DNA from 3 places in the Clostridium thermarum genome. Region 3 is predicted to be linked to each of the others. Evidence: riboswitches for the same ligand, from Rfam matches in the RefSeq annotation. Region 3 holds a riboswitch; each other region holds the start of a gene.
The links. Region 3 has a riboswitch for S-adenosylmethionine ahead of FHY60_RS10380 (methionine ABC transporter ATP-binding protein). Riboswitches for the same ligand answer to the same signal wherever they lie in the genome.

Region 1: another riboswitch for S-adenosylmethionine. It lies ahead of FHY60_RS07015 (trans-sulfuration enzyme family protein); the one in region 3 lies ahead of FHY60_RS10380 (methionine ABC transporter ATP-binding protein).
Region 2: another riboswitch for S-adenosylmethionine. It lies ahead of metH (methionine synthase); the one in region 3 lies ahead of FHY60_RS10380 (methionine ABC transporter ATP-binding protein).

What each region holds. Positions count from the first base shown of each region.
Region 1 covers NZ_CP040924.1:1,558,032-1,562,938, forward strand. The annotation lists gene gltX (glutamate--tRNA ligase) at 1-1,261, shown strand, start outside; gene FHY60_RS07005 (TMEM165/GDT1 family protein) at 1,861-3,012, shown strand; gene FHY60_RS07010 (rhodanese-like domain-containing protein) at 3,070-3,420, opposite strand; SAM riboswitch class I at 3,556-3,662, shown strand; gene FHY60_RS07015 (trans-sulfuration enzyme family protein) at 3,749-4,907, shown strand, end outside.
Region 2 covers NZ_CP040924.1:1,771,002-1,783,694, forward strand. The annotation lists gene FHY60_RS08040 (helix-turn-helix transcriptional regulator) at 1-205, shown strand, start outside; gene FHY60_RS08045 (IclR family transcriptional regulator) at 134-931, opposite strand; gene FHY60_RS08050 (sugar kinase) at 1,208-2,158, shown strand; gene FHY60_RS08055 (urease accessory protein UreH domain-containing protein) at 2,203-4,023, opposite strand; gene FHY60_RS08060 (DUF2318 domain-containing protein) at 4,238-4,816, shown strand; gene FHY60_RS18790 (DUF6198 family protein) at 4,847-5,032, opposite strand; gene FHY60_RS08065 (hypothetical protein) at 5,213-5,440, shown strand; gene FHY60_RS08070 (pyridoxal phosphate-dependent aminotransferase) at 5,589-6,773, shown strand; gene FHY60_RS08075 (beta-mannosidase) at 7,135-9,609, shown strand; SAM riboswitch class I at 9,693-9,794, shown strand; gene metH (methionine synthase) at 9,879-12,693, shown strand, end outside.
Region 3 covers NZ_CP040924.1:2,282,193-2,294,885, forward strand. The annotation lists gene FHY60_RS10335 (BMP family ABC transporter substrate-binding protein) at 1-1,194, shown strand, start outside; gene rocF (arginase) at 1,285-2,184, shown strand; gene FHY60_RS10345 (metallophosphoesterase family protein) at 2,315-2,899, opposite strand; gene FHY60_RS17915 (hypothetical protein) at 3,051-3,599, opposite strand; gene FHY60_RS10355 (cell wall hydrolase) at 3,628-4,071, opposite strand; gene FHY60_RS10360 (TldD/PmbA family protein) at 4,158-5,513, opposite strand; gene FHY60_RS10365 (TldD/PmbA family protein) at 5,515-6,894, opposite strand; gene gdhA (NADP-specific glutamate dehydrogenase) at 7,014-8,357, opposite strand; gene FHY60_RS10375 (IS30 family transposase) at 8,846-10,141, opposite strand; SAM riboswitch class I at 10,413-10,510, shown strand; gene FHY60_RS10380 (methionine ABC transporter ATP-binding protein) at 10,585-11,541, shown strand; gene FHY60_RS10385 (methionine ABC transporter permease) at 11,577-12,239, shown strand; gene FHY60_RS10390 (MetQ/NlpA family ABC transporter substrate-binding protein) at 12,269-12,693, shown strand, end outside.

The DNA.
Region 1 (4,907 bases), 730 kb from region 3:
AAAGCATTTAATACTTAAGGGCTTGGCTTATCCATGCTTTTGTAATGCAGACGAACTTAATGCCTTAAGAGAAAAGCAAATAGCTGAAAAGATAACTCCGGGATATTACGGAGAGTATGCTCACTGCAGAAATCTTTCTACAGAAGAAGCGATAGAGAAGATTGAAAGAGGAGAAAGCTATATACTTAGACTAAAGTCACCGGGCAATTCTGATAACAAGGTAGTATTACAGGACCTGATAAAGGGAGAGGTTGTGTTCCCGGAAAACAATCAGGATATCGTATTGATAAAGGGTGATGGACTACCAACCTATCATTTTGCTCATGTAGTCGACGATTACTTAATGAAAACAACCCATGTGATCAGGGGAGAAGAATGGCTGTCATCTGCACCTATACACCTTCAACTATTTGAAGTGCTTGGCTTTGAGCCGCCAAAATACGCTCATACTCCAACCATTATGAAACAGGATGAGGGATCAAAGAGAAAGCTTTCAAAAAGAAAAGACCCCGAGGCTGCCGTTTCCTATTACAGGGAGGTTGGATATCCAGTACAGTCCGTAATAGAATATCTGTTAAATATAATTAATTCAGGTTTTGAAACCTGGAGGGCAGAAAATCCTTTTGCAGACAGCTATGATTTTGAAATTGCCTTAGATAAGATGAGTAAAAGTGGTGCCTTATTTGACCTGGTAAAGCTAAGTGACGTTTCAAAAGATGTAATCTCCAGAATGAAAGCCACAGAGGTATATGAGAAATATACAGAGTGGGCAAAGGAATTCGATCCACAAATGTATGAATTGGTAACTGCTAATGAATCCATGGCTAAAGAAATTTTCAACATAGATAGGGAAGGTCCAAAACCAAGAAAAGACTATGCAAAGTGGATGGATGTTAGAGAGAAGATCTTCTACTTCTTTGATGAACTATTCTATAAAGAAACAGTAGATCAAATAGAGCTTCCAAAGAACGTTGATATGGAAGAAGCAAAACGAATAATAGCTGCCTATGCTGAGGCTTACAACTTTGATGCCGATAAGGACACTTGGTTCGAAGAGTTAAAGGCTGTTGGTGAGCAGCTAGGCTATACTGCTAATAGGAAGGAATTCAAGGCTAACCCAGAAAACTTCAAGGGTATGATTGCAGATGTGGCTGCAGTGGTCAGGGCTGCCTTAACCCACAGGGCAAATACTCCAGACCTTTATACCATAATGCATGTAATGGGAGAAGAAAAGGTAAGAGATAGGTTTGCTAAGTTTTAATATTGGTTGACAAGGGACTATTCAACATTTTATAAAAACAAAATGTTGAATAGTCCTTTTAAATTTTTATATATTTTGTGACCAAAGTGCCCTTTAGTTTGTGTTATCTATGAAAGGGGGGGAATTTGTCATGGAAAACTCTTCACTTAGGCCTAGTATTTATATGAAAATCTCTTTAAGTTGTTACAACAGGCGGTTTTTGATTCTGTCAAAGATAAGGAAGAGTTTAAGAGCATCATTGAGGAATTAAGATGCTTAGAAGAAAAGTCGCTTTCTAACAGAAGGTTATAAATAGCATAGTTATTACAAAAGTTCAAGCGAGGTAAGGCTTGGACATAAAACTTTTAGAAAAGTTGAAGTGTCCAGTCTTGCCTATAGAGATAAATTATGATATATTTGTATAGGAATAATATCTTAAAAGGGAGTAGCTGTGGCTTTGTGCCATAAATAGGGTCAACATAATGGAGCAATCCTGGTCCTATTTGCTTTAGAGTTAGAACTAAAGAAGCGAGACTTTTAGATTAGTATATCTGCCTTGTGGGTATATTAGTCTAAAGGCCTCGCCTTTTTTATTTTATTATTATTATGGGGGTTAGAAAATGATACAGGAATTTATTAAGGCAATGTTCCTAATTTTCATGGCAGAGATGGGGGACAAGACACAAATTTTAGCTATGGCCTTTGCCACCAGGTATAAGGTCAGAAAGGTGTTAGTTGGTATTTTTATCGGATCTTTACTAAATCATGGTGTTGCCGTAGCACTTGGAGCTTATATGTCAAAGTTAATACCCATTAACATTATACAAATTGTTGCGGGTATTTCCTTTATTGGATTTGCTCTATGGACACTGAGAGCAGAAGAGGAAGAAGATGAAGAAGAAGCTAAAAGCAGTTTTGGACCGGTACTTACCGTTGCCATAGCCTTTTTCATAGGAGAGTTAGGGGATAAGACCCAGCTCACAGCAATTACTCTGTCTGCTGATGCTCAATATCCATTGTTTATTCTAATGGGTACAGTAACAGGAATGGTTATTACAGGGTCCTTAGGTATTTTGGTAGGAAGTAAGCTCGGTAACAGAATACCCGAATTTACTATTAAGATTGCTTCTGCAGCCATATTTATGTTTTTTGGTATTACAAAATTGTTTGCCACCTTACCAAAGGAATACCTGACTCCAGTAAATATAATAATCTTCTTTATTGTACTGGCACTTTGTGTATTCTTGATTTTAAAGCCCACTATAGAAGAAAGAAAAAAGGGCAAGCTATCTACCTTTAAGCAGGTTTCAGAGGAATTATATCAGTATTATAATCAAATTAATGAAAGAATAGAAAACATATGCCTTGGAGAAAACTATTGTATAAGATGCCAGGGAAAAAATTGTTTAATTGGATATACAAAAGAAGTACTTAAAAGTATAATCGAAGACAGTGTAAGCCTCCCTGAAGAAGGGATTATGGCCTTTGAAAATTCCTTGAAAAAGAATTATAGTCAGGAAGAGCTTATAGAAAGTCTGGCAGTGACTGTAAACTTTATTCTTAACAATATGAACCACAGTAAGGAGCTGCAAAACGTACATACCATACGGCAAATATTTGAAAGGCTCTTGTTAAAGGAAGTTGTTGGAGAATTTCAGACTCTAAAACAATATATAGCAAAGGTAGAAAATATAAATCATTTAATATCAGTAAAGCTCTTGAGAAGGATTAAAACTATAAAGAAGGAAGATACTGCGTATAAAATCTCTTAAGCAGTAAGGGGACGTTTTGTTTGGCTAAAAGATGGCAAGCAAAACGTCCCTCTGCTTTCATCCCTCAAGTCTATAGGGCCAGCGGTCAATTCCGCCTAGGTTATATACGGTTATAAAACCTAGGCTAATCAGTAACCATGCTGCAGAAGTGGCACGGAGTCCGGTCTTACAATACACCATTATTGGTATGAAAGGAGACAATTGTAAATTACAGATTTCCCATTCCAAAAATTCTATTGGGATGTTGACACTTCCAGGAATATGTGCTTCCATATACTCTTTCGGTGATCTGACGTCGATCAGGAGAATATTTGGATCGTGTTTCAAAAGCTTCCGGGCTCTGGAGGGGGAAATGTTTTTGTAGGGCATTTTGCAGTAACTCATCGTTTTCACCTCATATTTTTTCAATGTTTCTAGTAGGATGTTATAATACATCATATGTTGCTGTAGATGTAAGGTGAAAATAATAATATTAATCTGTAGATAATGATTGACAAGCCTCTGCTATACTGGTATCATGTTTAGTAATATCTGAATATAACATTCTTATCCAGAGAGACAGAGGGACTGGCCCAATGAAGTCTCAGCAACCAGCATGGTAACGGATGCATGGTGCTAATTCCTGCAAGTTAGTACTTGAAAGATAAGAAGAGACCTTGTTGCAAATGGAACCTCTTCTTTTGAAGAGGCTTTTTATTTATTATGAAAAAACAGAAAAAAAGAGTAGGGGGTCAACATGGAAAAGAGTTTAATGACAGAGCTGGTTCACTTGGGAGATAGAAATCCTCCTTCAGTATCACGCAGTAAAACTTTACCCATAACGCTAACCTCTGTGTTCTCCTTTGATGATGTAGAAACCTTGGATAAGGTTTATGCTGGGGAAGAGGAAGGCTACGTGTACACAAGGATGAACAATCCGGTCTACGATGCTCTAAAGGAAATAATGTACAATATTGATGGCGGAGAGGATGCTCAGGCTTACTCTTCCGGAATGGCTGCCATAACTATGTCCATTCTGTCTCAAGTAAGGGCCGGGGACCACATTATTGCTGCCAACGTATTATACGGCGGCAGCCATCAGTTTTTTAAGACTGAGTTAAAAAGGTTTAATATAGAGGTTACCTTTGTGGACCCTCTACAGGATAGGTTGGAACAGTATTTTAAAACAAACACAAAGCTTGTATACATCGAGACTATATCCAATCCACTGATGGAGGTCTTGGATATTCCTAAAATTGCTCAAATTGCCCATGACCATAATGCAAAGGTGATTGTAGATAATACCTTCGCAACCGCTGTGATATGCCAACCTTTAAAACTGGGAGCAGATATAGTTGTCTACAGTGCCACAAAGTATCTATGCGGACATAGTGATATCACAGCGGGCATAGTAGTTTCTGACAAGGAAACCATGCGACAGATAAGCTCTACAGGAGTATTATACGGACCTACCATGAGCCCCTTTGACGGCTGGCTCTTGGTAAGAAGCTTGAGAACCTTGGAGCTCAGAGTGATACAACATTCAAATAATGCATTAAAGTTAGCGAAGTATTTAGAAAACCATCCAAAAGTTAAGACTGTTTATTATCCAGGCCTTAAAAGTTCACCCCATCACATTACTGCAAAGAAAATATTCCGTGGGGACTATTATGGAGGAATGTTGAGCATTGATTTAGTAGATGGAGAAAAGGGAGCCTATGGCCTGATTAGGGAACTTGAAACTATTAAATTGGTTCCAAGTCTTGCGGGAGTTAGTACGGCCATTTCTTATCCCGCTAAAACCTCCCACAGGGCCTTCAGTGAAGAAGAATTGGAGAGGGCAGGAATATCAAAGGGGTTACTTAGAATTTCCGTAGGCCTTGAAAATATAGGAGATCTAATATCTGAGTTTGAGC
Region 2 (12,693 bases), 510 kb from region 3:
TGATGCAAAAGAGCTGATACTTATCAAGAGGTCTGTCACGGATGTTTATAGGCGGTGCGGCTTTGGAGACTATTCGAATTTTTTTAGGGCCTTCAAAAATATATATTTCTTAAGATTAGCTTTTTTTGCGAAGTTAGAAAGGTCTATGTATCATCAGCTTGCTTATATTTTTGGCAATATTCTTAAAGTTATCCAAATGTTTTAGTAAATCATCTTTGGTGTTAAAAAGCGTTACCGTTGAAAGACTAATGGCCGCAATGATTTTATTGGCTTTATCATAAATTGGAACTGCCATGCATATAACTCCGTTATCATATTCAACATTGTCAAAGGCATATTGATTTTTTCTGATCTCATGGATTTCATCTATTAAAACATCTATACTGTTTATAGTATTTTCAGTGTACTTAACAAAGGAAACATCCTTCAAAAGGGCTCTTATTTTATCATCAGTATGTTGAGACAATAATAGTTTTCCGGAAGCGGTACAATAAATTGGGGCCTTTTTTCCTATGTTTGAGGACATTGTTATAGCTCTGCCGGAGTTTTCAGGTGTTACCTTATCTACATAGATTATATTGGTAAATGATTCATCGGGGATAGTAAGATGAATAACTTCACCGACTTTATTTGCAAAATCATTTATATATGGCTTGGCTATGTCTATGAAGTCCATGTTGTTGACTATGGAAGATGATAAGCTAAGTACCTTCATTCCAAGCTGATACTTTTCATTTTCCATATTTTGAGTGACATATTCCTTATGCTTCAAAGTTGTTATTATTCGATGGATAGTACTTTTGCTTAGGGCTAAATTTTTAGATAGTTCTCCAATTCCGCAGCCCTTTGGGTGCTGTGCCAAATAATCAAGTATGTCTATAGCCCGTTCTATTGACTGAACCATATTCGAATTGTTTATCTTCTCAGACATTATTTATCCTCCCGCGATTTCATCACTTTGATTTACATTTTAATATTTTATAAGGATTTTAACAAATAAAATGTTAAGATTCAATACAGCCGCATTGACAAGTAAAGAAAATGCATCTACAATGACATTAGGAAATATGAAACAATGTTCCGCATTGTGGAACAAGCGATGATATTGAGCTAAAATATGCTCAAAAATGTAGAGTTTCTTATCCTTGAATTTATATTTAACTGAGGCAAGCTTAATATTAAATTTTGAAAGGTAGTGTGACTAAAAATGAGAGATGTCATTACAATAGGGGATGCCATGATTGCAATGGTACCTCAACAAAAAGGACCAATTATATTTTGTAATACCTTTGACAGAAAGGTTGGGGGAGCAGAATTAAATGTTGCTATTGGCTGTGCAAGATTGGGTTTGAATGCCGGTTGGATAAGCAGATTGGGCAATGATGATTTTGGAAAATATATAATAAAAGTAGCAAGAGGAGAGGGGATTGATACTTCAGAAGTTAAACTTGTGGATGGATATCCAACCTCAGTATACTTTAGAGAAGTTTTAGCGGATGGATCCAGCAGGTCTTTTTACTACAGAGAAAAATCTCCGACAAGTACTATGAAGGCAGCAGACTTAAATGAGGAATATTTCAGAAATGCAAAAGTACTTCATATTACCGGAGTGTTTCCATCCATTAGCATTAACAATAGAGAAATAATATTAGAAGCAGTTAAGCTGGCAAAGAAAAATAAGCTAATTATATCCTTTGACCCTAATATAAGACTAAAGATGTGGACTAAGGAAGAGGCAACAGACTACATAAATCAAATTTTGACTTATGTAGATATTCTTTTAATAGGTGATGAAGAGATTTGCATCTTATTAGGAGAAATTAGCATTGAGGAGGCAATAAAAACCTTCCATAAGAAAGGTATAGAGAAGGTCATTGTTAAAAAAGGAGCCAAAGGTGCAGTTGGTTCCGATGGAATAAATGTTTATGAAGTAGCTGCCATAAAACCAAAGGCCTTGGTTGATACCGTAGGAGCAGGGGATGGATTTGCAGCGGGATTCTTGACAGCAATGCTTAAGGGTGAATCCTTAGAGAATTGCGTTAAGTTTGCAAATGCAGTGGGATCACTGGTAGTGGGGGTTGAAGGTGATAATGAAGGCTTGCCCTACTATGAGGATGTACTGGAACATTTAGGCCAGTTAAAAAAGATAGAAAGATAAAGATGTGAGATGTGAGGTGCCAGGCACCTCACATCTCACATCTTCTAATTAATATACGTGTTCCTTATATCTTCTAAATCTACAGACTCTAAATCATTAACCACTTCAATGACACCCAGCAGATAGTCTCCGTACCAAATACCATAACCTCCGGCTTTTGGAGCATTGAATTCCACCTCATTAATTCCATTTTTGCCTATAAAGGTAGCAACTTTTTCTCCTGTGAGAACATCTGCAATTACATATTCACCATCAACAACATCAAAGGCTGATAGATCAAAGGTTAACTTAGTTTTATTACTACTGCCGGTGACTACTATCAGGGGTTGAAACACATTGCCATATCCGTTAAACTGTGCTGCCTGCTCTTTTTCGGTTACAGTGGCTTTGTTAACCAATACTGTAGTTGGTATGATTGTTAAGTCATTACCATATATGCTGGTTGAAGCCGGCTCATCCTCTTCCTCCAGAGGAACTGAACAACAACCTGGAACTGAACTTGCAGGAGGAATTGAAGGATCCTCCACGGATGTATCTACTGTATCAAGCTTATCTACTACTTTAATCACACCTGTTATCATGCCCATCCAACAGCTGAAGTTAATGTCTTTGTCACCGGGAATAAATTCTTTTACTACATTTTCACCTTTTTTTAATTTTAACTCTAGGTTTAATGAGGGGACTATTATGGCATTATTACAGGAATTCAGCTTTTCACCTTTAATTATCCATCTCACCGGTATGCCTTTTTGAACATAGAAGGCATTAGGCATATAGCCTCCGTTGCCGGCGGTCATTACGATTTCCTGAACACCATCTTTTATAGTAGCTTTAGCCACATTGCTATTTAGTGAATCGGTGGAATTTCCATTTAATAAATCTTTAGAACTATTGGCAATTGCTTTAAAAGGATTTAAATTTATGCCCATCAATGTGAAGCCTCTGTTTCCCATGATTATCCCTAGAAAGATGATAAGTACTCCGCTAAGCTTAAGTATCTTTTTTGTGTAACCTTTACTTAATAGGCCGGAAAGGGCTCCGAAGGTTAACATCAAGGGCACAGTTCCAATAGAGAACATGAACATTGATAAGGCTCCCTTAATGGCACTGCCCGTACCTAAAGCGAAAAGTTGCATAGTCTGCAGTGGACCACAGGGCATAAGTCCATTAAACAGACCAACCACAAAAGATGAATTTGAACTGTTTTTAACCTTGCATACAGAATGAGGAAGTTTTATCGAAAATTTTCTAAAGACTTTAAAACCAGCCATGTTAAAACCCATTACTAGCATAAAGGCACCGGCAAATATTTGCAGAGCAGCTTTTGCTGCAATTGAAAGTGAAAAAACTGAACCGAGAGCGCCAACCAGCCCACCAAGAAGGGTGTAAGACACAACTCTTCCTAAATTATATTGAAAAGCAGGCATCATTGCTTCCAATCGGCTTGTACTTTCTTTTGATAGGCTCTGTGAAAGCATTATACCGCCGCACATGCCCACACAGTGAATGGATGTAAGTACTCCAACAACAAAGAGGACAGCATAGGAAGCATTGCTTAACTTTTCTTCCATATCAAAGCCGCTTGTCTTCAAGCCTAGCAATACTACAGCTGCCACTGCAATAAGTATGCCTATAAATTTATAATCATTGGAACTTTGAACGGAGTACCCAGCTTTTCTCACTGCTTCTTTAATCTTATCTAAATCACAGAATTCGTCATCGTATTCAACCACAGCAAATTCTCCACTGTAATTTGCCATGGCATTTACTACGCCATCCAAACTTTTGATAGCTCTTTCTACTCGATTTTCACAAGATGTACAGGTCATTTCGTACACTTTTATCTTATCTCTTCTAATCCCCATAAGACCCTCCCACATTAGTACGGAATTTCATATAGTACTTTTTATTTAATTAACTATGCAATTATAAATTATATACGATGTATATGTTGATTTTATGAAGACAAAAAAATAACTTGAAGAGTTTACAAACTTTTTTTGCTAAATTTATATATCTACATAAGAACTTCATAAGTTTTTAGTAATATTTACTCAGATCTGGAGAGGAGAGATATAGATGTCTAAAAAAAATAATGTAAGAAATATTGAAAAAAGAACGTTAACCAAGAAGAATAAAAAGAAAGCTGACTACAGGATGGTGATTATTAGCTCCATGACAGGTTTGATAATGGTTATTGCTGTTATAGTGGCATTGTTTTCCGATAAGCCGGTTGAGTCAAACAATACTGAAAAATCACAAAACCAGACCGTGATTGAGGATGTCCTTACCAGTGGTGATCTAATTATACCCAAGGTTGAAGTTACGGAAACTGCAAAGTTTTATCCCTACAAGGTAGACAATGTGACCATGGAGGTCTTTGCAGTAAAAGCTAAGGATGGTACAATCAGAACAGCCTTAAATACCTGCCAGATATGTTACGCCTCAGGCAGAGGGTATTACTTACAAGAGGGTGATACTTTTGTATGTCAAAACTGTGGAAATGTCTTTGACGTGGATCAGATAGAGAAGGTGAGAAATGGCTGTAATCCTGTACCGGTAGGTGAGGAGAACAAAAGCGATGACGGCAACAACATAGTGATTTCTGAGAATTTTATGAAAGAATATAAGGATCTCTTCTTAAGGTGGAAAAAATAATTAAGGTTGTTTATTGATTTAAGCAAATAATCAATAAGGGATTGTCTTAAAATTGCCTTGAGATAATCCCTTATTTTTTTCTCTAGCTATGCTTATGGATAATGGAAAGGACGAAATGGGTGATACTCCCAAATCAGATTTAATTGCAAGATTTATTCCTAAGTCAAGAATGAATAAGCCTGAGAAATATAAAGCGAACCGTACTATATGTTTTATACTTAGCTCCTCTTATTGTGAATTTTCATTTAACGGCTTGTCTGTTAAGATAATAACATTCTTATTCTACATGATATTAACTATTATTTCAATGAAATATGTAACAAAGGTTGATTTCTTGTCATAAAATACAATATAAAATCATATTTTTAATATTATGCAGAAGAGGAGTTGAAATAAGTGTCAAAATGTAAGAAAAAGTGCTGCAAGACCATTTGCAGCTGTAAATGCTTCGACTGCTGTAAGTGCTGTGACTGCTGTGATTGCTTCGACCGCTGTGACTTTTGTAAATTTGATCATATAAAATTTGATGACAAGAAATGTTGCCACAAGGTAGCTTTATTTCTAGTAATTGCCCTATTGTTCTTGCTACTTTGTAAAGGCGACAAAGATCATTTTGGCTGTTAATATATAAAAGAAAAGCAATAATTAGAAGTACCCGCTTCGGCGGGTATTTTTATTTAGAATATTGAAGCTTATTGATAGTGCATGTGAGCCAATTATATGATATACTTAAAAAATATATTTTAATCTAAATGAAATTGGGGTGTTTATAATGTTTTCAGAAAAGATTGTGAGGAATCTAGAAAGGTCTTCCTGGATAAGGGCTATGTTCGAGGAAGGCAATAGGCTTGCAAAAATACATGGCAGGGAGAATATTTATGACTTCAGCTTGGGAAATCCCTTTGGCGAACCACCTGTGGAAGTGCTGGAATCCCTTAAGAAACATGTGTTAAGCGGTGAGACTGGCTTGCATAAGTATATGAGCAATACCGGTTATCCGGATGTGTGTGAGAAAATAGCAAAAAGCCTGGAAGATGAAAGTGGGATAAGTTTAAGCGGTAAAAATATAGTGATGACAGTTGGAGCTGCCGGCGGACTGAATGTGGTTTTTAAATCCTTACTAAATGAAGGGGAAGAGGTCATAGCATTTGCTCCCTACTTTGTAGAATATGGGTCCTATGTAGACAATAGTGGAGGAAGGCTTGTGCTTGTTCCTGCACAGACCTCTGACTTTCAGCCTAATTTAGAGGAAGTGGGAAAACACATAACACCTAAGACCAAGGCCATTATTATAAATTCTCCTAATAACCCAACAGGAGTTATTTATACAGAGGAGAACTTAAAAAAACTTAATGACATTATTGGGGATAAGGAAAAGGAGTATGGAAGTACCATATATATAGTATCTGATGAACCCTACAGTAAAATAATATATGATGGTACAAAGATGCCCTCCATCCTAAGTATTTTTAAAAATGCAATAATAGTTAATTCTTTCAGTAAATCTCTAGGCCTTGCCGGTGAAAGAATTGGATACATTGCTGCCAGCAGCAATATCGAAAATGTTGACTTGCTGATGAAGGCCTTGACTTTCTGCAACCGTACCTTGGGTTTTGTAAACGCTCCAGCCTTGTTCCAAAGAGTCGTGGCTGATTCACTGGATGCTAAAATTGATGTGGAAGACTATAAGGCCAAAAGGGACTTTTTGTATGATAATCTCATTAGACTGGGCTTTGAATGTACAAAACCCCAAGGTGCCTTTTATATGTTCCCTAAAGCACTTATACCGGATGATATAGAATTTGCAAAAATTGCTACCAAATACAATCTTCTGCTGGTGCCTGGGTCCGGTTTTGGATGTCCCGGATACTTTAGAATGTCTTACTGTGTTGAATTTGATATGATAAAGAGGTCTATACCTGCCTTTGAGCAATTAGTTAAGGAGTTCAAAAAATAATTAGTATTAAGTGGTACTACAGCCAATAGTTCAATAGTTTAAGTGAGAAATATTTACACATAATAATAACAATTAAATATCATAAATAGTGTAGTCTATCTGAAATAAAAAATCACAGATGTCACTGAAATTTCACAGTGCATCTGTGGTTTTTGTTTTTCTAGTTTATGTTAATAAATGTTAAAAGTAATGCTATAATGTATATGTATTAATATTTTTCTTAAACTCTGGGAGGAATAAGAAGTGGATGGTTATTATTGTTGGTAGATAGTTAGGGTATTAAAATTTCAATGCCTTAACTGAGAATATAATTATAAAAAATGGTCTACAATCGAGATTTATTACGGAGGGAGGAAAAGTAATGCTTATTGAAAAACTGAATGGTACCTGGAAGATGCGCTGCATTCATGATGCAGATTATATGAATGCAGTTGTACCCGGCTCTGTTTACAGTGACTTGCTAAGGAACAATAAAATGGAGGATCCCTACTATAGGGATAATGAGCTAAAGGCTTTAAAGCTCATGGAAGAGGATTACGAATACTGCAAAAGCTTTGACATTACAAAGGATATGCTTAATTGTGAAGAAATTATCCTGCATTTTGATGGATTGGACACTCTTGCAGATATTTACTTGAACGGATATCATATGGGGTTTGTAAATAATATGCACAGAGTTTGGGAATTTGAAGTAAAGAAATATCTTAAAGACGATGACAATGAGTTAAAAATAGTTTTTTATTCTCCCACAAAGTTCATAAGAGAGGCGGATGATAAAATACACATTGGCGGTTCTGAAGATGCCATGAGGGGCTTTCCACAGATAAGAAAGGCTCACTGCATGTTTGGATGGGATTGGGGTCCAAGACTTCCGGATATGGGGATATGGAGAGATGTAGCACTCTTTGGTGTATGTAAAGGTAGAATAGACGGTGTCTATGTCAGGCAGGAGCATAATGATGGCAGGGTAACCCTTGAACTTCAAGTGGACATTGCAAGAACAGAGGGAAAGCAAAACCTGAGATTTTATGATAGGGATAATAAAGCAGTAAGACGTGGATTTTCCTATGAAGTTACCCTTGTTGATCCGGATGGACAAGAGATAATTTATGGGGATTCACCGAAGTATATTGAAATAGACAAGCCTCAGCTCTGGTGGCCCAATGGCTACGGAGACCAGCCTTTATACAAGGTAAAAGTAACCCTAATGCATGGTGAAGAAAAGCTGGATTTCTGGGAGAAGAGAATTGGTCTAAGAACCATGACAGCGTGCATTGAAAAGGACGAATACGGTGAGAGCTTTGCTCATGAGGTAAACGGTATCAAGATATTTGCTATGGGTGCGGATTATATACCGGAAGATAATATACTGACCAGGGTTACGCCACAAAGGACTTATGAGCTTTTAAAGCAGTGCAAGGATGCACATTTTAATGTAATCCGTGTATGGGGAGGCGGAAACTATCCTTATGATACCTTCTGGAATGCCTGTGATGAACTGGGACTTATGGTATGGCAGGATTTTATGTTTGCCTGTGCAAACTATAACCTCACAGAAGAATTTGAAGAAAATATAAAGGCCGAATTTAAGGATAATATCAAGAGAATCAGAAACCATCCTTCCCTGGCTCTTTGGTGTGGAAACAATGAGATGGAAATGTTTGTGGACAGGGGTATCTGGGATCTCACTCCGAAACTTAAGAGCGATTATGTAAAAATGTATGAGTACATCATTCCAAAGATGGTAAAGGAATATGATCCGCAGACCTTTTATTGGCCTGCAAGCCCATCTTCAGGTGGAGGCTTTGACAATCCAAATGATGAAAACAGGGGCGATGTACATTACTGGGATGTATGGCATGGGAACAAGCCTTTTACAGAGTATAGAAAGTTCTTTTTCCGATATGTATCGGAATTTGGCTTCCAGTCCTTCCCCTCACTTAAAACTATTGAAACTTTCACTGAGCCGGAGGATAGAAACATTTTCTCCTATGTTATGGAGAAACACCAAAGAAATGATGGGGCAAACAGCAAGATCATGAGCTATATGGGAGCCACCTACCTCTATCCAAACAGTTTTGATACCTTGATATATGCTTCTCAATTGCTGCAGGCAGATGCTATCCGTTACGGAGTTGAGCATTTTAGAAGAAACCGAGGCCGCTGTATGGGTACTGTTTACTGGCAGTTAAATGACTGCTGGCCGGTAGCCTCTTGGGCTTCCATAGATTATTACGGAAGATGGAAGGCTCTCCATTACTATGCCAAGAGATTCTTTGCACCGCTTATGCTGTCCTGTAAGGAAGAAGGAATCCTGACGCAGAATACAAATGTAAACGCAGAGCCATATGAAGTAGTGAAGTCCATCCAACTTTGCGTGGCAAATGAATCCATGCAGGATGAGAAGGTTACAGTAAGATGGGCTCTCCGCAATAACAAAGCTGAGATAAAAAGAGAGGGCTCTTATGAAGTTGTGGTGGAGAAATTATCCAGCAAGTGGCTTGACACCGTTGATATGAATGATGCCTCACTTTATGAGGACTATGTAAGCTATGAAATGTTAAAGGACGGCCAGGTAATTTCCCAGGGCACGGTAATATTCTCTGTACCAAAACACTTTAAATTTATTGACCCCCAGTTGAGCTACAGAGTAGAAGGTGACGAGATTATAGTTACAGCAAAAAGCTATGCAAGAAGTGTGGAAATAATAAATGAAGAGGACAATATGCTGCTTGAAGACAACTATTTTGATATGAATGCCGGTGAAAGAAGAGTAAAAATTTTAAAGGGAAAACCGGTGGGCATAAAGCTCAGAAGTGTCTATGATATCCGTTAACCACCAAAATACACTTTATTTAAAAACAATTGTTGACTATAACTAAAACTAAATATATACTCATATTAACATTATAAAGAAGGTTCTTATAGAGAGAGGTGGAGGGAAAGGCCCAATGAAACCCAGCAACACTAGCTTTGTGCTAGCATGTGCTAAATCCTGCAGCGAAGGCTGAAAGATAAGAAGCTTATTAAGTTGATTTTTAACTATAAGGCTTCCTGCAGCAGGGAGCCTTTTTTTACTCAGAAAACAAATCAGGGGGCGATTAAATGACTTTAAAATTAGATACTTACTTAAAGGAAAGGATACTTGTTCTTGATGGGGCAATGGGAACAAGTATACAAAAGCATGGCTTAAGTGAAGCTGAATTTCATGGAAGTTGTGAATGCCATAAAAGTCAAAAAGGCAATAACGATTTATTAAATCTTACAAATCCATCAATAATAATTGATATACACAAGGCTTACCTTGAAGCAGGGGCAGATATCATAGAGACCAATACCTTTAACAGTAACAGAATTTCACAGGGGGATTATGGGCTTGAGGACAAGGTCTATGACTTAAACTATTTTGGGGCCAAAATAGCAAGAGAAATTGCGGATGAGTATACCTCCAAGAGTATCAATAAACCTAGATTTGTGGCAGGTTCCATAGGACCTACCAACAGAACTGCTTCCCTATCACCGAATGTGGAAAATCCCGGAATTAGAAATATAACCTTTGACGAACTTAAAAAGGCCTATGAGGAACAGATAGAGGGCTTAGTTGATGGTGGAGTGGATATACTGCTGATAGAAACCGTATTTGACACCTTAAATGCAAGGGCGGCATTAATAGCCGCTGATAATGTGCTGACCCAAAAAGGCATAGACTTGCCTATTATGATTTCTGGAACTATTACTGACCTAAGTGGCAGGGTGCTTTCAGGCCAAACTCTGGAGGCCTTCGCAGAAAGTGTAAAAAGTGATAGGATTATAAGCATAGGCTTAAATTGTGCCTTCGGAGCTAAAGAGATGGTTCCCTTTATAAAGGAACTTTCCAAGTCCCAGAGCCTGTATATTAGCTTTTATCCCAATGCTGGTTTACCTAACTCCCTAGGAGAATATGATGAACTTCCTGAGGAAACTGCATCGGTGGTGAAGGAACTGGCAGAGGAAGGACATTTAAACATAGTTGGAGGCTGCTGCGGTACTACCCCTGACCATATAAGGGCTATATATGAAACTGTAAAGAATTATAAGCCGAGAGAACTACCAAAGTTGCCAAGAGAAACTGTATTTTGCGGTCTGGAGGCTGTAAGGATCAACAAAGAAAACAATTTTGTCAATATCGGGGAGAGAACCAATGTGGCCGGGTCGGCCAAGTTTGCCAGACTTATCCGGGAGAAAAAGTATGAGGAAGCCCTATCCATTGCAAAGGAACAGGTGGAAAATGGCGCTCAAATTATCGATATCAACTTTGATGATGCCCTTCTAGATGCAGAATCAGAGATGGATATCTTCTTAAAACTCTTGGCTAGTGAGCCGGACATTGCTAAGGTGCCCGTAATGATCGATTCCTCAAAGTTTGAAGTGCTTTTAAAGGGATTAAAGGCCATACAAGGAAAGCCAATAGTAAATTCCATCTCACTGAAAGTCGGGGAGCAGCAATTTATAGAGCAGGCCAGCTTAATAAAAAAGTTTGGTGCCGGAATAGTTGTAATGGCATTCGATGAAAGAGGTCAGGCGGATACCTATGAAAGAAAGATAGAGATATGCAAGAGGGCCTATGACATACTTGTAAAAGAAGTGCATTTTCCACCGGAAGATATAATTTTCGATCCCAATATCTTGGCCATTGCCACAGGCATACCAGACCATAATAACTATGCGGTGGACTATATCAAGGCAGTGGCCTGGATAAAGGATAATCTTCCCTATGCAAAGGTAAGCGGGGGAGTAAGCAATCTTTCTTTCTCCTTCCGAGGAAACAATGTCATAAGAGAAGCTATGCATTCAGTATTCCTATATCATGCCATTAAGGCAGGTATGGACATGGGAATAGTTAATCCCGGCATGATACAGATATATGACGAAATTGATAAGGAGCTATTGGAAGCTGTTGAAGCAGTAGTGCTAAATAAGAGTGCAGATGCAGCAGAAGCATTACTCGAATTTGCCCAGAATTATAAAAACAATGAAGTCAGTCAGGCAGATAATAAGTTGCAGTGGAGAGAATCTGATGCTGCCGAAAGACTGAAATATGCCTTGGTTAAAGGAATCACTGACTATATAGAACAGGATGTGGAGGAAGTAAGAGCAAGATATGAAAAAGCTCTGCAGGTTATAGAAGGGCCACTGATGGATGGAATGAACATGGTGGGAGACCTCTTTGGAGAGGGGAAAATGTTTCTGCCTCAGGTGGTTAAGAGCGCAAGAGTTATGAAGAAGGCAGTCAGTGTTCTGCTGCCCTATATAGAAGCGGAAAAGAACAGCGGAGAGAAAAGCAGTGCAGGAAAGGTGGTTTTTGCCACTGTAAAAGGAGACGTGCATGACATAGGTAAAAACATTGTTTCCGTAGTGCTTGCCTGTAATAACTTCGAAGTAATTGACTTGGGAGTTATGGTTCCCAGTGAAAAAATATTGGAAACCGCTAAAAGAGAGAAAGCAGATATCATAGCACTGAGCGGCCTTATAACTCCATCCCTTGAGGAGATGTGTTTTGTTGCAGAGGAGATGGAAAGGCAGGGCTTTGATATTCCCCTCATGGTGGGTGGGGCAACCACTTCACCTACCCATACAGCATTAAAGATAGCACCAAGATATTCAAAGGGGGTAGTACACTCCAAAGATGCTTCAAAGGCTGTAGAGGCAGCAAAGAAACTTGCAAACAAGGACACAAGAGGGGCATACCTTCAGGAAATTAACGCTGAATACAAGACCACAAGGGAAAATTACAATAAAATTCAGCGTAAGCTTCTGGATATTGTTGAAGCCAGAGAAAATGGCGTTAAACTTGACTGGTCAAACATTAAAATAGATAAACCTAACTACATTGGCATTAAAACCTTAAAGGAGTTTCCTATCAGTAAATTGAGGAAATTTA
Region 3 (12,693 bases):
GACGATAAAACTATTTTGTCTAAAATGAAGGCCTTAATGACTGAGCTTGAGTACAAAAACAAAAATCCAGAAATTGATATACAGACAGATCCAGTAAAAGTGTCTTCGCCTGGAGTTATCTCTACCCTGACTTCCTTAGTCCTACCAAGAAAGAAGACATTAAAAGCGGCCTTTGTATATTCAAGAACCATTGAAACTTCTGGCTGGTCCTATGCACATGATATAGGCCGAAAATATGTTGAGAAAGTTCTGGATGGTCAAGTAGAAACTTCTTTCGTGGAAAACGTACCTTCAGAAGGCGATAAAGCATATAATATTTTGCAGGGATTAGCTGATGCAGGTAATGACTTGATTTTTACAACAAGCCCTATCTTTAAGAAGGTAACACTTAAATGTGCTATGAATAATCCTCTTGTGAAATTTTTCAATTGTTCCGAATATCAGCCCTACCTTCATGTGGGAAATTATTTTGGAAGAACCTATGAACCAAGATTTTTGACAGGTATAATAGCAGGTGCAATGACAAAAAGTAATGTAATAGGTTATGTTGCTTCCAGTCCTGCCCATGAGGTAATAAGCTCCATTAATGCCTTTACAATAGGTGCAAGGTTAGTTAATCCCTATGCCAAGGTAAAGGTAAGCTGGACAAATGAGTGGAGTAATCCAAATAAATCTTTACAAGCTTGTGAAAGCTTGGTTAATAGCGGAGTAGATATGATTTCAAATCAAAATCTGTTGACTCCACACCCAATCACTAAGCAGTATGGTATTTACTCTATGCTGTCCAGTATTGACAGTAAAACCGGTTTGCCGGATAAGTATCTGGCAGCACCCATATGGAATTGGGGAATATTCTATGAAAAAATTATTAGAAGTGTTTTAAGTGATACCGCAGGCACCCTAAATGACATCTTCGGCAATGACTATAAGATGATCAATTTTTGGTGGGGCATAGCATCCGGTGTTCTTGATATTTACTATTCCCAGGATCTTGTACCGGATGAAACTCAAAAACTAGTTAATGTAATGAGAAAGATGATAGTCAGCGGTGTATTTCATCCCTTTACCGGGCCTATCTGTGATAATGAGGGAACCTTGATAATCGAAAAAGATGAGATACCTGCTCACCAGCAAATTTTGTCCATGAATTGGTTTGCAGAAGGTGTTGATGCTGTAACTGCCAGTAATAAATAAATTATTATAATAACCTCTTTCATATACGGGAATACTTAGTCTATAACAATATATTTGTTCATAGTTTTTAAGGTATATGGAGGCGATGTAATGGTTGTTAATATGATTGGAGTTCCTCTATTCTTAGGAAGTGACCGAAAGGGTGTCGAATTAGGGCCTAATGATTTGAGAGCTCATGATATAGAAAAGATTATTGAAAAATATAATCACACCGTCTATGACCTGGGAAATATTTATGTAAAAAATGTGAACGAGAGCCAGAAATTTGCTTTCCACAAGAAGATGAAATATGTAAATGAAATTGTTGATGTGGCTAACAATCTTGCACAAGCTGTATATTGTTCACTTAAAGGCGGAGCCTTTCCTTTTGTGGTTGGCGGAGACCATTCCTTGGGACTAGGCAGCGTGGCAGGAGCAGGCAAGTACTTTCATGAACTTGGAGTGGTCTGGGTCGATGCACATGGTGATATTAACACCCATGAAACTACTTTAACGGGTAATGTTCACGGTATGCCTCTTTCTGCCGCCATGGGCTTTGGCTTTGACAAGCTTGTTGATCTCTATTACGAAGGCCCAAAGGTCAAAATGGAGAATGTTTTTATCATCGGAGCCAGAGATTTAGATGTGGATGAGCTGAAGTTCATAGAAAAGACCAACCTAAATGTATGGACTACAGATTATATTAAGAAAAATGGCGTGGAGAATACTTTACTGGAGGTTATACAAAAGCTCAAAGAAAGAAACCTGAGAAGTCTCCACTTGAGCTTTGATATAGATGTACTGGATAAAGCCCTGGTACCGGGTACCGGAACCCCCGTTGATAAGGGCCTAACAGTTGAAGAGTCCAAAGCCATATTAAAATGCATCATTGGCACAAATCTTGTTAAATCAATGGATATAGTAGAACTCAACTCCACTCTTGATGTAGACGGCCTAACCTTGAAAACAACCTTAGATCTTATTGACTACTGTTTTTCAATATTGAAATGACACCTAATAGATGTACAATTAACATTTTGCAATATATATAGGTGCTGTTGCTAATTTAAAACAAAGTGCAAAGTAACTTATTTGTGACAAGTTAAGAGTGACAAGTGACTAACTTGTCTCTTGTCACTCATCATTTATACTCCAATATATAATGATCATAAGCATTAATCACCGTGGTCCCTTCGTACTTCTTTATTCTCTCAGGTTGATAGCCATAGCTTAAGTGCTGGTGTCCATGAATGAAATATTGAGGTTTATACTTTTTAATCAACTCATTAAAGCATGCAAATCCCCGGTGGCATAAGTCTTCACCATCTCCTACCCCTAGCAGAGGAGCATGGGTGACTACAATATCAACACCTTTGTTCAACCAAAGCTTAAATTTTAACTTTTTAACTCTTCTTTTCATCTGCTTCTCAGTATATTGAAAGTGTCCCAGATTATAGCGCTGGCTGCCACCAAGTCCTAAAATTCGTATTCCCTTAAAAACAACCATGCGGCCATCTATACATTCACAGCCTTCCGGAGGATTCTTAAGGTACTTGTCGTCATGATTTCCCGGTATGTAAAACAAGGGGGCTTTTATCATGGTAACTAGAAAAGATAGGTACTCAGCTTTTACATCTCCGCAAGATATTATCAGGTCCACATCTTTAAACTTTTCAGGCTGAAAATAATCCCATATATAAGTTGATTCCGTATCTGCCACAAACATTATTTTCAAACCTCATCCCACCTTTTCTATCTAGCTTTGTTTATAAAAATCTAATCCTCGGTATATAAGACAATTATATCACAAAAAAAATAAGACACAAAGAATCTAATCTTTGTATCTTATTACTGATAAAAAATCTATTTTTAGTCTTTTAGTAGTAAACTCTAACAAACTTTATTGAATAAATATCGCACATCAAATTGTCATCAGTTTGAGCCTCTCTCAGAACTATATAGCTTATACCTACGTCTAGCAATACACCCTCTCTATCAATAAAAGAGTTAACACCTATCAGAAATTCCACTTTTACATATCTTCCTATCAAAGTTCTTAAGTGCCCTTGCATGTAATTAGTATCTAGATACACCGGTGCCCCGGGAGCTTCCGGAAAAGTTGCTCCAGGAACTATGGATGGCCCTTGGAACTGTTGTTGCATTTGTGTCTGCGCAGGCATTTCTACTGCCAATCCTTGAGGTGTCATCATAGTTCCTTGACCAGGTGCTTGCATCATTGGTATGTTCTGTTGGTTTATGTTGGCTTGTGTCTGCATCATAGGGTTTTGCATGGGTGTCATACCCATAGTACCCTGCATAGGCATAACCCCTTGCATCGGCATATATCCACCGCAAGCCCTAAAATCTGCAGGTTCCATTACTGGGCCTTGCCTATACTGACATTCTTCACAAAAGTCTTCGTACATGAATATCCTCCTAAAAATTGATTAAATACTAAGTTTGTGCATATAGTTCTGTTGGGTTGTAGAAGCAGTGCTGAACTACCCTTACTTGGAATCTTCCTGATCCATTATAGGGAAAAGTGTATGGACAATTAGGCCTAAAGGGATTAAAATACCAAAGGGATGCACCAACATTAAATAGTCGATTTCCGGCCAAAGCCCAGTCGGCAATATTATAATGAATCTGTTCCGGAGGATTGGCCCATATGGTCTGTGGATTAGGTACTCCTCCCAGAACTGACCTCATGCAGTCAAATTGACCCTTTTGATAGATTATCTTTCTAATATCCCCTTGCCCAATTCTATGGTATTCACCATAGGATACACGAACTCTATTCATAATGCACGTAGCTACGGCCTTCATACCATTTTCACCTTCGCCACCTGCTTCACACCTGATAATTCTGGCGAACAACTCTCTATTTGAATAAGCCACTCATTTCACTCCTTATTCAGTGTACATTAATAGGATATTCACTTTCAGGAAAAATGTTACAGTTTTGTAGAACTAACCTCAAAATCTTACTTACCAGCAACGGAAAGCTTACTTATTAAAATGGATGCACTTCCATAGTAGCTTGAACCGGAAGGCAATATGAACTTAAGATCCTTACCCACTTCTTCTACGTCTTTTAATAGCTGATAAAAGTTTCCTGCCACAGTAATCTGCTCCACAGGCTTCACTATTTTCCCCCCTGAAACGCTGAATCCTTTCGCTGCGAGGGAAAAATCTCCAGTGATTGGGTTTGCCCCTGCATGGGTTCCTGCCAAGTCTGTTATAAGAAGCCCCTCTCCTAACTTATCTAAAAGTTCCTCAAAGCTATAGTCACCGGGTTTAAAGTAAAAATTAGTTGGTGCCACAGATATGGCTGAAGCATATGAGGGTCTTGATGCATTACCTGTAGTTTTTACTTTAGCAACCTCTGCAGTTTTCAAATTATGAAGTAAAGTTACTAAACTTCCCTTGTCTATCACAGCCTTTTCACTGGTAGCTACACCTTCACCATCAAAAGGTGTTGATGCCAAGCCATACTCCATTAGTGGATTATCTATTAATGTTACTTTTTCTGATGCTACAATTGTACCTTCTTTATCCTTGAAGAGTGACAAGCCTTTTTGAGCATTATCTGCACAGAATGCACCGGCAAATGTGTTTAAAAGTTCTGCAGCCACATCATTTCTAAGCACTACCTTATACTTACCGGAAGTTACAGAAGTTCCGCCAATACGTTTTTCAGCTTCTTTCACTGCTTCTGTAGCTAGAACCTCTGGGTTAATATCCTTGATGTCATATCCTATTACATAAGCCATTTCATTGTAAACTTTTTGTCCATAACTAACCACCGGATTAATGCCTGCATAAATGAAATTACTTTTATGGGTGGCATTTACCCCGTAGGAATTGTATATGCCCCTTTCCTCTGTATAGCAGCCAAGACCGCAGTAACCTATATTGGTCACTTTTTCACTGGCAGCCTTGGCAGCCTCTTCAAGCTTCAAGGCAAGGTCTATTTTCTCTAAAGAAGTACTTCTCATTAGGCCTTCACTAAAGCTTTTAACTTCTTTGTAATTATCTACTTTGTTATATATGAACTCTTTTTCTTCATTTTCTATATTGGCAGCATTATAAAGCACGCTTTTAATTAGAAAATCAATACTCTCTTCATCTAACTTTGTAGTGTAGGCATAGCCCATCTTATCGGCTACAGAAGCTCGGAAACCAACCCCCATGATTTCACTTACACTGTACTTATCCAATTCGTTATTGTATACATTAATGTTAAAGTTTTCGTTTTTACTGTAGAATATTTCATATTCCTTAAGACCGCTTTCTTCTGCCTTTGCAAATAACTTTTCCTTAAATTCTCTAATGTCCATCTTACCTTCCCCCTACAGTAATTTCTGAAACTCTTATTAACGGCTGTCCAACGTTTGCCGGAATGCTGCCACTGGAGGATCCACACATTCCTTGGCCCTGAGCAAGCTTTTTACCTACCATATCGATCTTCATCAATATGTCAGCTCCCATACCAATAAGGCTTGCCCCTCTAACCGGCTCTTGGATTTTTCCATTCTTCACAAGATAGCCTTCAGCCACGGCAAAATTGAATTCACCGGTAACAGTATTAACGGAACCGCCACCCATTTTTTTCGCATATAAGCCTTCACTTATTGAAGCTATGATGTCTTCGTCATTGTCTTGTCCAGGTGCTATATAAGTATTGGTCATTCTTGAGGTGGGTGCATATCTATAGGACTCTCTTCTGCTGCTGCCCGTTGGTTGCATACCCATTCTTCTTCCATTTAACTTATCAATCATATAGCCTTTTAAAATTCCGTTTTCAATGAGCACATTTCTCCTTGTAAAGCTGCCCTCATCGTCAATATTAGCAGAACCCCATTGTCCTGGAAGTGTGCCGTCATCTATGGCTGTAACCTTATCTGAAGCTATCTTCTGGCCTAACTTTCCTGCAAATACTGAGTTCCCCTTAGCTACTGAAGTGGCTTCAAGTGCATGTCCACAAGCTTCATGGAATATTACTCCTCCAAAGCCATTTTCGATAGCTACTGTCATTCTTCCTGCAGGACAGTTTCTTGCATGGAGCATGGTAACAGCTGATTTGCTAGCTTCCCTACCAAAGTATTCCGGATCTATACTTTGGAATATTTCGAAGCCCTGTGCTCTTCCGGGTGCCTCAGAACCGGTTTGGTTTTCAATTCCGTTTGAAGCTATAGATCTTATGCTGAGTCTGGTTCTGACCCTTCTGTCTTCTGTGTATAACCCTTCTGAATTAGCTATGAGTATCTTTTGATCGGAATCAATGTAGGTTACTATAACCTGGGAAATTTCGCTGCTGTAGTCCTTAGCTGATAGATAAGCCCTCTTCATAACCTCTATCTTTCTATTATTTGCAACGCTGGAAGGTACAAATAGTATTGGATGGATATTAGTATTTATTCTCTCAGTGAGATTAACATCCATGCCCTCTTTCAAGTCTCCTAGGGCCTGGGCCGCCTTAGCAGCATTTTCTAACAGAGCCGCTCTGGAGCTGTCATTACAATACACATAAATACTTCTAAGTCCTTTGAATATTCTTATGCCTACTCCAAAATCTCTTCCGGAAACAATTTTCTCCATTTTTCCATCCATTAAATTTAAATTATTGGATATCTTATCTTCAGCAAAAACTTCAGCAAAGTCACCACCACTGCTTAGAGCCCTGCCTAATACCTCTTTTACTATATCTTTTGATAACATATATTTCCCCCTTATTCAAATAATAATTACTATTATATAATAGTTTGCACAATTTTATTATATCAATAACTTCCACAAAACACAAAAAGGCGAGATAATCCCGCCTTTTAAAACTTTGGTTAAACTATACCTTGAGCCATCATTGCTTCTGCAACCTTTAAGAAACCAGCAATATTTGCACCTGCTACAAGGTTTCCTTCAAAGCCATATTCTTCAGCAGCCTTTACACTTGTTGCATAGATATTTTTCATTATGGTCTTTAACTTGCTGTCAACCTCTTCGAATGTCCATGACATTCTCAAGCTGTTTTGTGACATCTCAAGAGCTGAGCATGCAACCCCGCCTGCGTTACTAGCTTTAGCTGGTCCAAAGAGAACTCCATTTTCTTGGAATAACTTTGTGCCTTCCAGAGTTGTGGGCATGTTAGCACCTTCCGCAACTGCCTTAACGCCATTTCTAATCAATATCTGTGCACTCTTTTCATCTAATTCATTTTGAGTTGCACAAGGAAGAGCAATATCGCAGGGAATAGTCCAGATTCCGCTGCAGCCTTCATGGTATTCAGTACCTGGATGTTCCACTACATACTCCTTTATTCTCTTTCTCTCAACCTCTTTAAGTCTTTTTACTGTTTCAAGGTTAATTCCATTTTTATCATATACATAGCCATTAGAGTCACTGCAAGCTACAACCTTCGCACCAAGTTCAGTTGCCTTTTGGATAGCGTATATAGCAACATTACCTGAACCGGATACTACCACTGTCTGCCCTTCAAAGCTTAAGCCCTTGCTCTTTAGCATTTCTTCTGTATAATATACTAAACCATAACCGGTTGCTTCTGTTCTTACTAGGCTACCACCATAAGTTAAGCCTTTACCAGTCAGCACTCCTTCATATTGATTTCTGATTCTCTTATATTGTCCATACATATAGCCTATTTCTCTTGCACCTACACCGATATCTCCGGCAGGAACATCGGTATCTTGACCTATATGCCTATAAAGTTCTGTCATAAAACTTTGACAGAAACGCATAATTTCCCCATCAGATTTTCCCTTTGGATCGAAGTTGGAACCGCCCTTTCCCCCTCCGATAGGAAGTCCAGTTAAGGAATTCTTAAATATTTGCTCAAAGCCCAAAAATTTAATAATACTTAAATTTACTGAAGGATGAAATCTTAATCCTCCCTTATAAGGTCCAATTGCACTGTTAAACTGAACCCTGTAGCCTTTGTTAACCTGAACCTTACCATTGTCATCTACCCATGGAACCCTAAACATGATAATTCTTTCCGGTTCAGTAATTCTTTCTAACAATCCGGCTTCCATGTATTCCGGGTGCCTTTCAAATACAGGTACCAAAGACTCTAAAATCTCTGTAGCTGCTTGGTGAAATTCACTTTCACCGGGATTGTTTTTCTTTAGGTCAGCTAATACTTGTTCTACATAGCCCCTTGCGCTCATTTTAATTCCCCCAAATACTAGTTATTTTCACAATTTATCATGTGAATTATATTATCATATTTACAATTATATACCTAAGATATTTATAGTTACAATGTTTTTTTGAAAATTTGTTGAAAAATTCACATAAAAATCAAATCATTATTAAATATTTATCATTAATGTAATTTTTAACCATGAAACTCATATATTATTATCAATACTTAAATTTCTATATTATATTTTGGTGAATTGAAAAGTTAACTTCCACTTTGTAGAATTAACTTCCACCGTAAAATCGATACTAGATAAGATTTTTGGTTATAAGAGTAATTTTTTGCTTATTTTAGACAAAAATGAGGTATAATTTAAGTAGCTCAAGCAGATTTCAGCTGATTTTGGGTATAGCAAACAAAGGGTGAATATTTTCCGTTTTTTTTGCAAAGGTAAATTCCACCCATTGAAAAAGTTTTAACTTAAGCGCCAGCGGTAATCCCTGCTTGAGTAGGTTAATATTTTAATAAACTCGGATTCATGATAATCTCATTTGGTTTGATGAGTTCTGAATCCAACTTTGCGAGCGTTTTAGCGCCGTAAAGGAAGCTGAATACCGAGTATGGAGACTGGTCATTCAGCTTTTTTCTTGAATAAGAATTAATGTGACTCATCATCAATGAGATATCCTTCTGTTGAAATGAGTTGAAGCTCTGGCCTTTAGGAACAATTCTCCGGATCAATTCATGGTTGTTTTCTGCAGCACCTTTCTGATATGGCGCTGAAGGGTCGCAGTAGAAGATGCGTGTTATGCGGTTTCCCTGCCTATCAAACTCGATAGCCTTTGGATTTGTAAACTCACTGCCGTTGTCAGTTAGAATGACAGGAAATAGTTTTAGAAAAGTGTCAGGCCCCAGTTCCAAATAAAGATTTTCGAAAATATCTATGACGGAACGTGAAGTGTTTGCATCCCTAATAAAAGCAAGCATAAACTGAGAATCAACGAAATGGATAGTGAGCAACACCTTACCACCTTTAGTACCTTCAACAGAATCCATTTCAACTACTGGAGTATCAGGATTTTCCTTCATGAATTCAAGAAAATCCTGATATGTGCGTCCAATTCTGTAGGACTTATCCACTTTAAAATGATTTTTAAGCTTTTTTCTTGGACGATAAACAACTTTTCTTGGAAGGTCAATATTTTTTGTGGAGAAAAGATTGTAATCAATATAGTTGTAGATTGATTTTTCACTATGCATGATAAGGTCTCTGTTATTAACGCAGATATGGTGTATAGATTGACCTCTTTGAATGAGTGGGGTTATGATTTTATCAAGACGTTTAATCTCGTCCTCAGAAATAGTTATGCCGCTTCGTGACTCAGAACGACGAAGTACATATTCATCATGGGCATAGGAAGCATTATAGATTGCTTTCTCCAGAGTACATTTTGTAAGGCTAGCACATCCATTGCACACATAAGGTGGCTTAGAGAGTAAGTGACAAGTATATGCTTTGTAATCAGAACAGAATTTTGAACAATCTGAACAAAAGCGACAGCGTCGAATTCTACAATGTGATTTCTCACATAGATATGTATGGTTGCAAGTTAAACGATGAATACAGTTGTTAAAAGGTCTACCGTAAGAACCTGTTCGCTTGTACATGATATGATTTTTAACCTCTTTGGAAATGGTTGTACAATCTCGATCAAGCTCTCGGGCTATTGCTTTGAAAGAAAGGGAGGCTTTAAGCATTATTTCAATAGAGACTCTTTCCTCTAACGTAAAGTGTTTGAATTTAGCCATAATGAAAAACTCCTTCCTTACCAAGCAAGGATTACTGTAATGACGCATATATCAATATAATAATATTTTGTATTACTAAATTCCACTCTCTATACTCTTTCATATTTGTAGAATTAAAATCCACTCTTACCACCTAGAGAGGTGGAATTTACTTTTGCAATTAAAGTATATTATATTTTTCACCAAAAAAATAAAAAATATTTTAAAAACATATTGACTATAAAACATATAGGATATATAATCAATATCATTAAAACTGAAAACTCAATAACTCTTATCAAGAGAGGCAGAGGGACAGGCCCTATGAAGCCCGGCAACCGGTAGATTTACACGGTGCCAATTCCTGCAGCGAAAGCTGACAGATAAGGATAGTTCGGTATCTAACCCGGGGTTATCCTCGGGTTATTAATTTATATAGTTGAATACTATCTAGGAGGATCACCATGATTGAAATAAAGAATCTCTATAAGCGTTTTTCAAATAAAGAAGTTTTGAAGGATGTCAGCTTTTCAATAGAAAAAGGAGATATCTTTGGTATAGTTGGACACAGCGGTGCCGGAAAATCTACTCTGCTAAGATGTCTTAATGGTCTTGAAAGTTACACAGAGGGAAGTATAGCTATTGATGGTAAAGAGGTGAAAAATCTGACAAGCAATGAACTGAGAAACCTAAGAAAAGACCTGGGCATGATATTTCAGAATTTTAACCTTATGACCAGCAAAAATGTTTTCCAGAACATAGCCTTACCCATGGAGCTTTGGGGCTACAACAAAAATACTATCCAGCAGAAAGTAGATGAATTATTGACTCTGGTTGGTCTGGAAGATAAAAAAACTTGGAGCATAACAAAACTCAGTGGTGGACAGAAGCAAAGAGTTGGAATTGCAAGAGCCTTGGCTCTTAACCCCAAAATTCTGCTTTGTGATGAAGCTACTTCTGCTCTGGATCCAAAGACAACTAAATCTATATTACAGCTGCTTAGAGAGATAAATAATAAGTTAAACATAACAATAGTAATTGTCACTCACCAAATGGAAGTAATTAAAGAAATCTGTAACAAGGTTGTTCTGATGGAGGATGGTGAAATCAAAGGCTATGGTGATGTAGAAGAACTGTTCCTCAAACCAACGGAAGAACTGGAGAGACTCCTGGGTGAAGAAGAGCTGCTTCCAAGCAAGGGTATCAACATAAAGCTGTTCTTCTCTAAGGAGTCAAGCGAAAACAGTATTATAACTTCTATGGCCAGAGAACTTGATATTGACTTTTCAATAGTATGGGGCAAGCTAGAAAAATTCAGAGATGATGTCTTAGGCAGCCTTGTAATAAATGTGGAAGAGGCTCACAAGGACAAGATAGTGCAATATCTGAAAGATAAAGGCATAGGAATGGAGGTTCTGTAATGCATCTGAATAGTTTACTTTTAAAATTAGAAAATATGCTAAGTGCTTTTTTAGATACTTTTGTTCAAATTTTGTATCCTGCCCTTATTGAAACCTTAAAAATGGTGTTGCTCTCAACGCTTTTTGCAGTAATTCTCGGAGCTATACCTGCTATTATTTTAGTATTAACCGATGAGAAAGGTTTAAAACCTAATAAATTTATATTCAAAACCTTAGATGTTATTATTAACACCCTAAGATCCTTTCCCTTCATTATACTAATGGTTTTTATGGTGCCTTTAACCAGACTCATAGTTGGAACTGCTATAGGTACTGATGCAGCTATTGTTCCCCTTACCATAGGTGCTGCTCCTTTTGCTGCAAGAGTCATGGAATCTGCTTTGAAAGAAGTGGATTATGGAATAATTGAAGCAGCCAAATCATTTGGAGCGACTACTTCACAAATAATTTTTAAAGTTATGTTGAAGGAAGCTATTCCATCATTAGTGCTGGGTATAACCCTGACAGTTATAAGTGTTATAGGTTATTCCGCCATGGCCGGTGCTGTTGGAGGCGGCGGACTTGGTAATGTTGCCATAACATATGGTTATTACCGTTTTAAATATGACCTGACAATATATACGGTAATAATACTGATAATAATTGTTCAAGTTTTCCAGACTTTGGGCAACTTTTTATATAAAATATTAAAAAAATAAAGTTCATTAATTTAAAGGAGGCTATTTTTATGAAAAAGATTTTATCACTTGTAACAGCAGCAGTTCTTTTGCTTTCATTTGGGGGATGCACAAAGAAAAATACAACCGCAGGAGATACTACAAATAAGAATGAAGTAACTTCTGGCACAGAAACCGGTAAATCTGATGATAAAAAGGAAATAATCGTAGGAGCCACACCGGTACCTCATAAGGAAATTCTTGAAATTGTAAAGCCTATTCTTGAAAAAGAAGGTTATACACTTACAATAAAAGAATTTACTGACTATGTACTGCCTAATACAGAATTAAATGAAGGCAGCCTTGACGCCAACTTCTTCCAGCATGTACCTTATCTTGAAGCAACAAATGCAGAGAAAGGAACAGACTTGACCTATACTGTTAAAGTTCACCTGGAACCTATGGGACTTTATTCAAAGAAGATTAAGAGCCTTGA